Regions from separate parts of the Rahnella sp. 1L-D-7-B-C2 genome, predicted to be linked through region 2. Evidence: predicted binding sites of a transcription regulator. Region 2 holds the regulator's gene; each other region holds the start of a gene.
The links. The regulator Fur, encoded in region 2, represses iron uptake genes when iron is present. The targets are predictions, from matches to a motif close to ATAATAATGAGAACNACTATCAA.
Positions count from the first base shown of each region.

Region 1 (4,775 bases), on a different contig from region 2:
GATGGCTGGACGGTAGTCACTAAAGATCACTCGTTGTCTGCACAATGGGAGCATATGGTAGCGGTGACTAAAGACGGATATGAAATCCTGACACCGTGGCCCGAAGAGAATTAATTCCCCTGTGAAAAGCAAAAAGCCTCCAAATTACCCGGAGGCTTTTTCTTTTTATCACAGGTCAAGACATCAGCTGCGCTCAATTTCTTTGGTCGCGCGATCCAACGCATCAGTAATTTTATACAGCGTCTCCTGCTCGATAGGGCCTTTGGCCAGCCGCAGATTTAACGCCATGCGGATATTGTTTATCGCACGCTGCATTTCAGGAATACTGCGGTTATTGGATAATATCGCCAGCGAAAGCAGTTTCTCTGACACTGATTTCAATAACTCACCCTGCCCCGCCAGCGATTCTGCGCCTTCCGCCGTGATTGCATATTGTTTTTTACCGCCCTCTTCCTGGCTGGACGTGATTAACGCCTGCTCTTCCAGAAACGTCAGATTCGGATAAATAATACTGGCGCTCGGCGTGTATTCACCTTTGGCTAATTCTTCTATTGCTTTGATTAGCTCATAGCCATGTGCCGGGCGCTGCTGTAAAAAATGCAGCATCAGTAACCGGATATCTCCGGTTTCAAACATCCTTTCGCGGCGGTGTTGTTTATTCATCAGCATTATTTATCGTGCCAGTACGCCACGCAGCGCACATAGGCCGGATCGAGCCCCTGATCCACAGTGAAATAATCATTCAGACCTTTTACCAGTTTGCCTTCGCCGGTCGCCCAGACGTAGTAATTGTTGTCCGGCAGCGGCAGGCTTTTCACCTTTTGCACCAGCGCGTCTTCGCCGATAATCCATTGAATATCAAAGCCGGATCCCTCTTGCAGATAACCCTCGCAACCGGCGTTTTTCACTTTCACCAGCACGGTGATTTTCACATCAGTTGCCGCCTGTTCCAGTTCACCGAGACGACGTTTCAGCGCCGGAAGGCCAGTTTCATCGCACAGATACAATTGCCACTGATAGTCGGTCGGGATGATAAGCGACCCGCGCGGACCGCCAATGATCAAGGTGTCACCAGGTTTTGCGCCAGCCGACCATTCACTCGCAACGCCGCCGTCGTGGAGATAAAAATCGAGCGTTAACTCATTTGCCTGTGCATCAAAATGCAACGGCGTGTATTCGCGGTTTAGCGGACGCGGGCCTTCGCCCCAGACGATGCCCTCTTCGGTGGCGACCGGTGCGGTGATCACATCACCCACATTGGCTGGGAAAAACAGTTTGATGTGATCATCAAAGCCACGGGAGTTGAAGCCCCTGAGGTCTTCACCGCCGAGGACGATGCGTTTAAAACAACCCGCCACGCTTTCGCTGCGTTTAACGGTGAGGGTGCGAAAAGCCAGTTCATTTTTTACACGAACCGGCAAGTTTGCAGCAGGGGAATCTTGACGAGGTTGTTCCATATTGTTTTCTCTTTCAGGGAATCTGTTGCCCTGAAAGATATATCTTAGCAATGTTTTCAGCAAGCGTCTTAGCGCACGCCACCGCGTAAAAACATATCGACGGCGTTGAGAACCAGCTGGCGGATCTCGGCGATCTCCAGCGGCTCGGGGTTTTGCTGATAAAGCCGCATATTGGTTTGTGCCGTGACCAGCGCCAGAAATTGTTGCGCGCGCAAAAGTGCGTCGGCCTTCGCCAGTTGCCCCTTTTCCATCGCTATCGCCATAAATCCGGCCAGCGCCTGAATGGCTTCTCCCGGCCCGGAATCGTGGAACAGCATGCCGATATCGGAATGCCCGGCTTCCGCGATCACCATGCGGTATACCGCCAGCGCTTCGCCGTCGTTGGTCAGCACCAGCAGCATTCTTTCGCCAAAACGCGTGAGTACGGTTTCTAAATCGAGATCCGGGAACGGCGCAGCGAGGCCGTTAACTGCTTCTGAAAGATGCCCGGTGGTGCAGGCTTTCACGACGGCAACCAGCAGCGCTTCTTTTGATGGGAAATAACTGTACAGCGTGGCTTTGGAACCGCCGAGGCGTCTGGCCAGCTCGTTCATGGACGCGCGCTCATAGCCCGTTTCTTTAAACAACGCGGCGGCAGCTTCGACAATCGCTTCCCGTCGGGCTTCGGTACGAACTTTCATCCTCACTCCTGTTCACTCTTCAAGCCTGACAGCAGATGCCTGCCGGGCGCTAAACTGTACTGTACAGTTCTTATAACCACTCTAACGGCGGGTTTAGTGGTTGTAAAGATGCGTGCCCTAACGCAAATCCGCCGACAAAGTGCAAAGATTTCGTTAAGAAAGGCATTTATCTTTAACATTAGTTGATAACAATTATCAGTATCATTATCATTCGCACCAAGCCGAAGTGGGTATCGCGTATCAATAAACCCATATTTTATAAGGACAAAGGCATTCTCAGGAAGAGATCCTAACTTGCGTCTTAGCATTTGCAGGGCAGTTTTGTTGAGCAGAACTTAAAAATTAGTGCAGGACTAAAAACACATGTTCAAATCCTTTTCACAGCAGGGTTTGGTGAAAAACGTCGTTTTAATGGGGACGATTCTCACCACCACCTTTAACGTTAACGCAGCGGATGCCGTTAAAGAAAGTACCGATCTGGCACAAAACCAAACAAAGCCTTCTGACGTGATCAAGAAGAAACCAGTACGCACCGCTCAGGATCTGGCGCAGAGCCACGAAGAAGTGATGACCGTGACTGAGACGCTACCGGATAAAAAACCGGGCTCAAAAACCACAATTTCCGCTGCCGATATGCAAAAAAAAGGCGGCAAAGATTTCGGGTCGATCATGCGTTATGAACCGCTGATCAGCGCAACGGGTTCCAGCGGCGGTTCCGGCAACGGTAAAAGCGGCTTCGACCGCGCAGGCTACACCGGCTATAACATCCGTGGTCTGGAAAGTAATCGCGTCAGCATTGACGTCGATGGTATTCCTCAGCCAAGCGCCACTGGCCGCGCTTATGCAAGCCGCGCGGGTCTGGGCACTTTCGGCATTGGCCGTGATTACATCGACCCGTATATGTACGGTCAGGTGGATATCGAGTCCGGCGCCACCTCCGCCGAGCGCGCCAACACCTCCATCGGCGGTGCCGTCTCCTTCCTGCCGAAATCCGCAGACGATTATCTGCGTCCGGGCAAAGAAACTTACTTCGGTTATCAGTCGGATTACAGCTCTTCAGATCGCTCCTGGCATAACGGTATCACCGCCGCCGCGGGCGATCAGGAGTTGCGTGGATTAGTGGCGATCAGCCGCCGCGACGGTCAGGAAACCAGCAATAACAGCGGCACGCATGATGCGTATCCGGCTAACTGGCACTCCACCGCTATCATGACCTCCGGGATCTGGCAGCCGAATGATGAGCACAAATTCACCGGCACGCTCGATTACTACGAGAAAGTGAATCACACCCATTACGATGCCTGGGACAGCGCTGGCAACAGCGTGCTCGGCACGGCGCAGCAGCAAAGCAACACCCGTCGCTGGGGCGCGAGCCTGAAAGACGAATGGACGCCGTTTAACGATTTCGCCGATGCGGTCGTTTCGAAAGTCTATTACCAGTACACGCAGGCGCACGACAACACCTACATGCCAAACGCCAGCAAGCAGATGATGAACGTGTATTCTAACTATGACACCGACACCTACGGCGCAGAAACCAGCTGGCTGAAAACGTTGGGACGTCACGAACTGAGCGCCGGGATCAACGGTCGCGTGTCTGACACCGAACGTCCGTTCCGCGAAACGCCTGCGCAGAGCATTTACACCACCACCATGCAACCGGAAGCTAACAGCCGGACTTACGTGTTAGGCGGCTTCCTGCAAGACACCATGAAGTTTGACCTCGACGGCCATAACTTCTCGGTGATCCCGGCGGTGCGCGTGGCGTATCAGAACACTAAGTCGAAAGACCTGTCCGATCTCTCCAACAACGTCGTTTCAGAAGACTCCGTCTCAACCCTGTACGGTAAAGCCAATTCGGATACACAGGTTCTGCCGTCTCTGGCCTTCACCTATGATCTGACGCCAAAATTGATGACGTACCTGCAGTACAAACGCGGCGCACAGTTCCCGGATGCCAGCCAGCTTTACGGCTCATGGAACCTCGGCTCTTCTTACGCCGGTGCAGCGCAGTACGCGCTGATCGGTAATACCGATCTGAAAACTGAAACCAGCAATAACGTCGAGTGGGGCGTGAAAGGTGAAGCGACGCAAGGCGTGAGCTTCAAAACGTCGGTGTTCTACAACACCTACAAAAACTTTATCGCCAATACCCGTTACACACGTGCTAAAAACGGCAACATGTTCACCAACGTGCCTTCCAACATTTATACGATCTATCAGGCTGAAAACCGTGATAAAGCGTATATCTACGGCGGCGAGCTGAGCACCAAAATCGATTACGGTACATGGTTTAGCGACGTGAACGGTTTGAGCACGACCTTCGCACTGGGTTATGCGCAGGGTAAATCCAAATCCAGCTATGCGGGCGACAAGTACGTCGATCTCGACAGCGTTCCGCCAATGAAACTGGTCGCGGGCGTAGCATGGGATGATCCATCCGGCGTTTACGGCACCGCCGTCACTGCGACCTTTGTCAAAGGCAAAAAAGCCGAAGCCACCAGTCGTCAGAGCTATACCAACAGCGGTACGCCAATCGCGGATTCCAATGTGGATTACATGAACGTGCCGGGCTACGGCATGGTCGACGCCACCGCCTATTGGCAGGTCGCGAAGAACGTGAAAATCAACGGCGGCG
Region 1 is NZ_JBXAVQ010000003.1:368,782-373,556, reverse strand. It holds gene map (type I methionyl aminopeptidase) at 1-114, shown strand, start outside; gene AC0Z7K_RS07915 (PadR family transcriptional regulator) at 184-663, opposite strand; gene AC0Z7K_RS07910 (siderophore-interacting protein) at 669-1,457, opposite strand; gene AC0Z7K_RS07905 (TetR/AcrR family transcriptional regulator) at 1,526-2,137, opposite strand; gene AC0Z7K_RS07900 (TonB-dependent receptor domain-containing protein) at 2,501-4,775, shown strand, end outside.
Region 1: AC0Z7K_RS07900 (TonB-dependent receptor domain-containing protein) is a predicted target of Fur. The motif match lies at 2,320-2,342, and genes of this name have one in related genera.

Region 2 (4,775 bases):
GGACAGCCGCTCAGCACCTGGCATTTTGGCGGTGACGAGGCGAAAAACATCTTCCTCGGTCCGGGCTATCAGGATAAAAACGGTAAGATCGATCCGGCAAAAGGCGTGATTGATCTGAGCAAGCAGGATAAACCCTGGGCGCAGTCACAGGTCTGTCAGGCAATGATTTCTTCCGGCAAAGTCGCGGACGTTGAGCATCTGCCAAGTTACTTCGCAATGGAAGTCAGCAAGCTGGTGAATGCCCACGGTATCGAAAGAATGCAGGCATGGCAGGACGGCCTGAAAGATGCCAGAGATGCCAGTTCCTTCGCCACTAAACGTATCGGCGTAAACTTCTGGGATACGCTCTATTGGGGCGGTTTCGACTCAGTAAACGATTGGGCGAACAAAGGCTTCGAAGTGACAATTTCGAATCCGGATTACGTTTACTTCGACTTCCCGTACGAAGTGACTCCGCTGGAAAAGGGGTTCTATTGGGGTACACGTTACAGCGATGAAGCGAAAGTTTTCAGCTTCGCACCGGATAACCTGCCGCAGAATGCTGAAACCTCTGTCGATCGTGACGGTAACGCTTTCGAGGCGAAAAGTGACAAACCCTGGCCGGGCGCGTACGGGATTTCCGCACAACTGTGGAGCGAAGTGGTGCGTACCGATGACCGGATGGAATACATGATCTATCCGCGACTGTTGCCGCTGGCAGAACGTGCCTGGCACCGGGCAAACTGGGAAATGGATTATAAGGCAGGACGCGAATTCGCCGGTGGTAAAACTCATCACGTCGATACCAAAGCACTGCACACCGACTGGCTGCGCTTCGCCAACCTGATGGGGCAGCGAGAGTTACCGAAAATGGATGCGGCAGGCGTTGCTTATCGTCTGCCTGTGCCGGGCGCGCAGGTGAACGGCGGAAAACTTCAGGCGAATACGTCGCTGCCCGGGCTGGCGATAGAGTATTCCGTCGACGGTGGCAAGCAATGGCAGCGTTATGATGATGTTCAAAAACCGCAAATCACCGGTGACGTCTGGGTACGCTCCGCGTCTGCGGATGGTAAACGCTTCAGCCGTGCAGAGCCGGTGACAGATAAGCTTTAAGCGAAACCGCCTGAGGCTAAAAAACAAAACCCCGGTTTTCCGGGGTTTTTTACATCTGATGTTCATCGCGTAGGCCAAAAAAAACCGCTTTTCAGCGGTTAGTTAAGTCTTTACGTTGACGGCAACTTCGCCGAACCGGGCAGATTACTGCGCGGGTTTATCATTGTGCAAAGAATCATCTTCGCGGCAATCGCCTGCTTCACAGTGACCGTACAGGTACAGGCTGTGGTTGGTCAGTTTGATGCCATGTTTCTTAGCGATTTCACGCTGACGACCTTCGATATATTCGTCGCGGAATTCAATCACGCGGCCACAATCTAAGCAGATCAGGTGGTCGTGGTGATGTTGCTGGGTCAGTTCGAATACGGATTTGCCGCCTTCGAAGTTATGACGGGTCACGATACCGGCGTCATCAAACTGGTTCAAAACGCGGTAAACCGTCGCCAGACCAATCTCTTCACCCATATCAATCAGTTGTTTGTACAGATCTTCCGCACTCACGTGATGACCTTCCGGCGCTTGCAGCACTTCCAGGATTTTAAGGCGCGGAAGCGTGACTTTTAAGCCGGCTTTCTTCAGTGCGGTGTTGTTGTCAGTCATGCGGATTCAGTCCTGTTACTATGTGCTAATCAAGTTGAGGCATGGAGCCTGTGGCATCAGCGGCACAAAATTGTTCGTTTAGGATCCTTCGTTTAACGGAAGTGTGCCGATCCCCTAAACGATTGCCTGTTAATAAAGATCACTAAATGCCAGTCACACCAGATAATGCAACGACTTGATCGATAGAAAAAACAGATGAACTCAGTGTACCTTGATACTACGGAAAGTAACAATTTTGTTGTGGCTAAATTGTTAATTTCAGTAATAGTTTGGCCCTTCAATTGTAGAATAAATCCTCAGGGCCAACAGGGTTTTTAGCCAATAATTTCTGAAAGGCTCAATTCTTCTGTAATTTGCTTAACCCACGCATCAACGCGCTCATTGGTTAATTCAGGCTGACGGTCTTCGTCAATCGCCAGTCCGATGAAGTGTTTATCATCGGCCAGACCTTTTGAGGCTTCGAAGTGGTAGCCTTCGGTTGGCCAGTGACCCACAATCACCGCGCCGCGTGGCTCAATGATGTCGCGCACGGTGCCCAGTGCGTCACAGAAATATTCTGCATAGTCTTCCTGATCGCCACAGCCAAACAGCGCAACCAGCTTACCTTCGAAGTCGATCTCTTCCAGGCTAGGGAAGAAGTCATCCCAGTCACACTGGGCTTCACCGTAATACCAGGTTGGAATACCGATCAGCAAAATATCGAATTTTTCCAGATCCTCTTTGCTGCTCTTCGCAATGTCATGCACCTCAGCAACATCTTTACCCAGTTGTTTCTGGATCATTTTTGCGATGTTTTCGGTGTTACCTGTATCGGATCCAAAGAAGATTCCTACTACGGCCATAAGATGTCTAACCTCTTGTTCTCAATGATAAGCCCTACATTGCAGGCAATAATAACGCTGATAATAGCAAACTCGCGTGGCGGAGAATATGCTTCTGCGCGCCTTCTTAACTGACGAATAAGTTTATCGGCCAAACTTTTTAAGTGTTATCGCCTTCGTGTCTTTTGAATGTCTGTGTTTAACCTCAAAGGTATTGAGGTTAAAAGCAAAGTGAAGAAATAGTCCGACGCACTCCTTAAGTTTAAGCACGCTCAGCCGATAGATGATGCGAGAGCAATCTCAACATAATAAAGAAATCGATGCCCGGAGAGGTGTTCAAACATGTCCAGAGGCACCCGCCCGCTGGTTACATGTCTTGATTCTCCGCATCCCCCTCAATCCTCAGACCAGAAACAGTCATGTTTCGAGAGAGGCATATCGTGCAGTTTTTGAAAAACATTACCATCAGGACCGCTTTATTAGCCATTCTTGGCGTTTTTTGCGTCATGTGGGCCGGTGTATCGCTTTACACCGTCAGCTCGCTTAACACACTGACCCAAAACACCAGGAACAGTTCCGAACTCGTCAACAACATGGCGCTGATCAGCAAAGGAAATGATCAGTATTTTCGTACCGTCACCCGTTTGAGCCGTGCCGTCTCGCAGCTTCAGGCCGATCCGACCAAAGGGCCGGAAATTTTTGATAGCGCAAAACAGTCTCTCGATGGCCTGACTCAGGCTTTGGCGGGATTTAAAGCTGCGCCACATCCGGGCCTGGAAGAATCTGCGGTTCAGGAGTTGCTTGCCAGCTGGGAAAGTCTTGTCGCCCAGGGCGTCAACCCGTTGTTTGAGGCTGCCAGCAACAAAAATATCGATGTCTACAATCAGTTAGCGAACACCACCGTTCCGCCGCTGAGCCGTGATTTTGGCGCGGCAATGCAAAAAGTCAGCGGCCAGATTGCCGTGGACTTCAGCGCGGCGCAAACGGAATCTAACCATCTGACCTACGTCAGCAAAGTGATTCAGATTACAGCGTTCATCATTGGTCTGATTATTCTGCTGCTGACTGACCGCTATCTTGTTATGGCGCTGGTGAAACCGCTGGATAAGATCCGCGATCAGTTTGCACTGATTGCCAGCGGTGATCTGACAAATCAAATGGAAGAGTTTGGTAAAAACTGTGCCGGTAAGCTGATCCCGTTACTCAACATCATGCAAGCCAGCCTGGTGAACACGGTTCAAACCATCCGCAACTGTACCAACAACATTTATCAGGGAGCGTCCGAAATTTCTGCCGGCAATAACGATCTCTCTTCCCGTACGGAAGAGCAGGCCTCGGCGCTGGAAGAAACGGCAGCCAGCATGGAAGAGCTGACCGCAACGGTGAAACATAACGCCGACAACGCCCATCACGCCAGCCAGCTGGTGATTGAAGCGTCTGGCACCGCCCGCAAAGGCGGCAACATTGTGGCCGACGTTGTCAGTACCATGAAAGATATTTCCGGCAGCTCGAAGAAAATTGCTGAGATAACCTCGGTCATCAACAGCATTGCCTTCCAGACCAACATTCTGGCGCTGAACGCTGCGGTAGAAGCCGCGCGCGCAGGTGAACAGGGGCGCGGATTTGCCGTGGTCGCCAGCGAAGTGCGTAATCTGGCACAGCGCAGCGCGCAGGCCGCGAAGGAGATTGAGCAGCTCATCAGCGAATCGGTTTCCCGCGTTGACAGCGGATCCAAACTGGTGGAGAACGCCGGTCAGACCATGAACGAAGTGGTGCGCTCGATTACGCATGTCACCGACATCATGGCGGAAATCGCGTCTGCCTCCGATGAGCAAAGCAAAGGCATCAGCCAGGTCGCTGTGGCCGTCACGCAGATGGACAGCGTCACCCAGCAAAATGCCGCGCTGGTGGAACAGGCATCTCAGGCCGCCGTTTCTCTGGAAGAGCAGGCCGCATTGCTCAATAACGCCGTTGCGACGTTCAAACTACGAGACAGCGTCACGCGCGTCGGGTCAAAACCTGCGGGAATGATTTCTGCGCCGTTGTTACGACCGGATACGGGCATGATTTCTGCGAAAAGTTCGGAAAACTGGGAAACGTTCTGAGTAATGCAGTGAAGGGACACGTTGAGCAGTATAAGTAGAAAAACAAACGGGTAGCCTGAAAAGGTTACCCGTTTTTAATCAGCCTTCATGACCGTTAAGATGCGCCAGCAGCATCTCTTCAATCAATTCGCTCCGGCTGATATTGCGTTCTTCTGCC
Region 2 is NZ_JBXAVQ010000001.1:660,098-664,872, reverse strand. It holds gene AC0Z7K_RS02985 (beta-N-acetylhexosaminidase) at 1-1,092, shown strand, start outside; gene fur (ferric iron uptake transcriptional regulator) at 1,237-1,692, opposite strand; gene fldA (flavodoxin FldA) at 2,007-2,534, opposite strand; gene AC0Z7K_RS02970 (methyl-accepting chemotaxis protein) at 2,954-4,618, shown strand; gene ybfE (LexA regulated protein) at 4,697-4,775, opposite strand, start outside.

Region 3 (4,775 bases), on a different contig from region 2:
GTTGCCAGCGTCATGCCGACCTACTCAATTCTGAAAAATGTCTCCATCGAAGGCAAACCGCTGGAGCAGGTGGGCGCAGGCTTCAGCCATCAGCTCCTGACTGATATTTTGCGCGGACAATATGGCTTCAAAGGCGTGATCCTCAGCGACTGGCTGATCACCAGCACCTGCGATGACGTCTGCATCAACGGCGCGCCGGAAGGCACGGAGCCGGTACCGGGCGGAATGTCGTGGGGAGTCGAAGATCTGACGCCGCAGCAGCGATTCGTCAAAGCGGTGAAGGCCGGTGTCGATCAGTTTGGCGGCGTCACCGACTCCCAGCTGCTGGTCAGCGCGGTGAAAGAAAAACAGCTGACGCAAGTACGCCTGAACGAATCGGTGATGCGCATTCTTGAGCAGAAATTCCAGACCGGTTTGTTTGAAAATCCTTACGTCGATGTGCAAAAAGCGGTGCAAACCGTCGGACGAGCTGACTGGCAGAAAGAAGCCAACGCCGCACAGGGGCATTCGCTGGTGCTGCTGCAAAATTCCGGTGATGTATTACCGCTGAAAAAAGGCCAAAAAATCTGGCTATACGGTATCGCACCGAAAGCCGCCGAAGCTGCCGGTTTTACCGTGGTTGATTCGCCGGAGAAAGCCGACGTGGCCCTTATCCGCGCGCAGACCCCGTATGAAAAACTGCATCATGCGTGGTTCTTTGGTAAACGTCATCACGAAGGATCGCTGGAGTTTACCGGCGATAATGCAGATTATCAGGCCATCGTAAACGCAAGCAAACATGTGCCAACAGTTGTGACGGTGTATCTCGATCGCCCGGCAATTCTGAGCAACGTGAAGGATAAAGCCAAAGCCATCGTGGGGAATTTTGGCGTCAGCGATGCCGTGCTGTTTACCCGCCTCACCAGCGGCGAAGCCTTTACCGGCAAACTGCCGTTCGAGCTGCCGTCCTCTATGGACGCGGTGCTAAAACAGCAATCAGATATGCCGCACGACAGCGAATCTCCGCTGTTTGATATCGGGTTTGGGCTGGCGCGCTAGTTCCTTCAATAATCTGCGCCGTCACGGCTTTTGTCGTGGCGGCGTATCTTCTGACAATTATCTGCACTGCCATTCATCCCCCTTTACGCTGATCACATCCCCGAACATCCCCTCCGTTTCGCTCAAACAAAAACCACAAAACCCATGATTTTCATGCGGATAAAATGTAGTCACTTCACACTTTTTGAATAAAGTTCACTTGAATTTGTAAAATAATAATGATAACAATTATCATTAAGTTTAACATTCGTCTCGTTTTCGTAAATACCCAGCCTTTTTTTGGCCGGGCTTTCGTGCGGAACGTGGTTGGCTTCTGGGTTTATTTACACACGCATCAATTAATTACCCGATTATTGATCGGGTTATTTATAGGGATTATTACTATGTTGTTGGCTTTTCCCCTCAAACGCTCGGTGCTTTTGTGCGCCATGGCCGTGGCCGTTCCGGCTTCCTCTTTGGCCGCAGAAGATACAGTGGTTATCAAGGCATCACAGGCTGATACCGCTGATGCTCCGACGCAGGGTTACAGTGCAAAAACGTCGAAAAGCGCGACCAAAACCGACCAGCCGTTAATCACTACCGGCCAGGCTGTTTCCGTCGTGACCCGTCAGCAGATGACCGATCAGAACGCTACAACGGTCAACGCCGCGCTGAACTATACGCCGGGCGTTTTCACCAACTTTGCCGGTGGCGCAACGCGTTATGACACCATCTCCCTGCGTGGCTTCCACGGCGGCGACGTCAACAACACCTTCCTTGATGGCCTGCGTATCCTGAGCGATGGTGCGAGCTATAACTCCATTCAGGTCGATCCGTGGTTCCTTGAACGTATTGATGTGGTGAAAGGCCCGTCCTCTGCCCTTTATGGCCAGAGCATTCCCGGCGGTGTGGTGGTTGAAACCACCAAGCGTCCGCAGTTTGCCGAAGAGGGCCATTTCCAGCTTTCCGGCGGCACGCAAAATACCAAGGGCGGCGCATTCGATTACACCAATGCGATCAACGACCAGTGGGCATTCCGCCTGACCGGTATGACCCGCAGCAGCGACACCCAGTACGATCACCAGCGCGAAGAGCGTTATGCGATTTCCCCGCAGCTGATGTGGCAGCCAGATGAAAACACCTCGCTGTTATTACGCGCCTACCTGCAAAAAGACCCGTCCGGCGGTTATCACGCTGCCGTGCCCGCTGACGGTAGCCTGTATGGCCAGAAACTGAGCCGTGGTTTCTTCGACGGCGAAACGGATCGCAACCAGTTCAAGCGCTGGGAGCAGATCTACAGCTACGAATTCCAGCACGCGTTTAACGACGTCTGGTCATTCCGCCAGAACGCTAACTACACCCATTCAAATACCGAACTGGATCAGGTGTATCAGGCAGGCTGGAACGCGGATCGTACGCTGATGAACCGTTACTATTCCGGTGAAAAATCTTCTCTTGATACCTTCGCGATTGATAACCAGCTTGAAGCCGATTTCGCCACCGGCGAACTGGCACACAAAGTGGTGCTGGGCTTTGACTATTCTCACTTCGTGAATGACCTGAAATCTGATGGCGCAACCGCCGGCACGCTGAACCCGTACACTGGTGTCGGCATCGACACGCTGGATTACTACAGCCACTCACGCGGCAAAAACCGTTACGAGCAGATGGGCACCTATCTGCAGGACGAAATGAGCTGGAACAAATGGTTCCTGACCCTGTCAGGCCGTTACGACACGCTGAAAACCGACAGCCGCAGCTACGAAAGCATCTACGGCACCGACAGCCACAGCGAGCGTAAAGACAGCCACTTCAACAGTCGCGCGTCACTGCTGTACGCCTTCGATAACGGGATTTCTCCTTACGTCAGCTACAGCCAGGCGATGACGCCATCTGCCCTGCCGGGCGCAGACGGCACGTTGCTGAAACCGATGCAGAGTGAGCAATACGAAGCCGGGATCAAATACCAGCCGGTAGGCACGTCTGACATGTACACCGCGGCACTGTATGACCTGACGCAAGACGACGTGGGCAACCGCGTAGTAGTCGGCAGCTATTACGAGCCAGCAGGTAAAATCCGTTCGCAGGGTCTGGAGCTGGAAGCCAAGAAACAGGTGACCGAGCGCTTCAACGTGATGGCCGGTTATACCTATAACAAAGTGCGTATTCGTGACGCGGCACAAAATAATGGCAACACGCCATATGTCACGCCTAAGCAAATGGCATCTATCTGGGGTCAGTATAAGACGCCAGTGGGTGTGGATCTGGGTGCAGGTGTGCGTTACATCGGTACACAGTGGGCGGATAATGAGAACACGCAGCACATGCCTTCCGCTACGCTGGTGGATGCTTCGCTGCGTATGAATCTGGTGCAGTTTAACCCGCAGCTGAAAGGCGCCTACGTGCAGCTGAACGCCAATAACCTGTTCGATAAGAAATACGTCGCAGCCTGTTATGGCACCAGCTATTGCTACTGGGGTCAGGAACGTACCGTGGTTGCAACCGTGGGTTACGATTTCTGATAGCTGAAGTGATTGATGGTTTTTTCCCTCCCCCTGCACAGGGGGAGTTGGAGCAAATCGCCTGGAGACGCTTTCAGACCGTCGGCAAATTTAACAGACGTAAACATCGCAAAAATTAATACAGATTTACCTCCCCTCCCCCAAGCCGCCATCCCAGGCTGACCGGCGTTATGCAGACACTGCGACTAAGTGAAAATGAAGCGCCAAATATTGGAAGCTATAATATTATTCTTAGTGGTAAAGGAGAGCCCGAAGGCAGGAGCGTGTTTTGAACGTGGAGGATATTATTAAGAATCAATGGAGTGTGTTCGAAGAATTTGAGGGAATTAATCCAACCTGAACAATGTTGTCGCAAAGGATCAATACGGTCAGTATGGCATCTGCCTGACACAATAATAAATAAGGGATTTTAATGTTGCGAAAATCGACTCTGATGACTTTACCTTTGCTGACAACGGCGGTATTCCTGCTGACAGGATGTCCCCCACCACCGGATATCACACAGTGGCAGCGTCCTGATACAGACATCGACGGCGTGCGCGTTGCGATGGGTAAATGCGGTGTGCAACTCCCTGGCCCCGATATTACTAAAACAGATAATGAGTCAGTTCTGTATTATCAATGCATGGAGAATATGGGGTTTACCCGTAAAGACGGATTCAAAATTTGTAGCATTCCTATTTACCATGATACACCAGCCTGTATCCAGCAAGGGCAGGGTCATCCCTTAAGTCAGCGCCAGCTGGAGGCGCTGCCTTTTGTCGCAGACAGAGGGTTCCATCCTATCAAGCCAGATTCTGGCATAAGCCCGTTTTCCCTGATTACCTGGCGTAAAAAGGGAGCTTCGCAGCATTTTTCTCATGAAGTTGAAAACGACAAACAAGCGCTGGCGGTGATGTATCAATGTGGTTATCCGCAACCATTGGGCTCAGTGCCTTACGTGCCGACGTTACGCAAAGCTGCGGATGTTCAGCAATGCATGCTGGATAAAGATTTCGAGCCCAAATACAAACTCAATCTGGTATGCCGCAATTATCCGCAAGTTACAGGCTGCCCAAAAACATAACTATTTTCTCTGAGATTAGAGGCTATTTTCTCTTCGTATCTCAATGAAAAGATAGGTTCAGCGTTCTTTCTCATCAATCCAGGCAATGAGATCGGCCAGCCTGTTCTCAGAAAACACGGCTATGCCATGTTCAGTAAGCAGGGATGCTGCGACCCCCATACCTGACTTAC
Region 3 is NZ_JBXAVQ010000002.1:127,476-132,250, forward strand. It holds gene AC0Z7K_RS04125 (glycoside hydrolase family 3 protein) at 1-1,038, shown strand, start outside; gene AC0Z7K_RS04130 (TonB-dependent siderophore receptor) at 1,422-3,539, shown strand; gene AC0Z7K_RS04135 (hypothetical protein) at 3,952-4,605, shown strand; gene AC0Z7K_RS04140 (2-thiouracil desulfurase family protein) at 4,663-4,775, opposite strand, start outside.
Region 3: AC0Z7K_RS04130 (TonB-dependent siderophore receptor) is a predicted target of Fur. The motif match lies at 1,251-1,273, and genes of this name have one in related genera.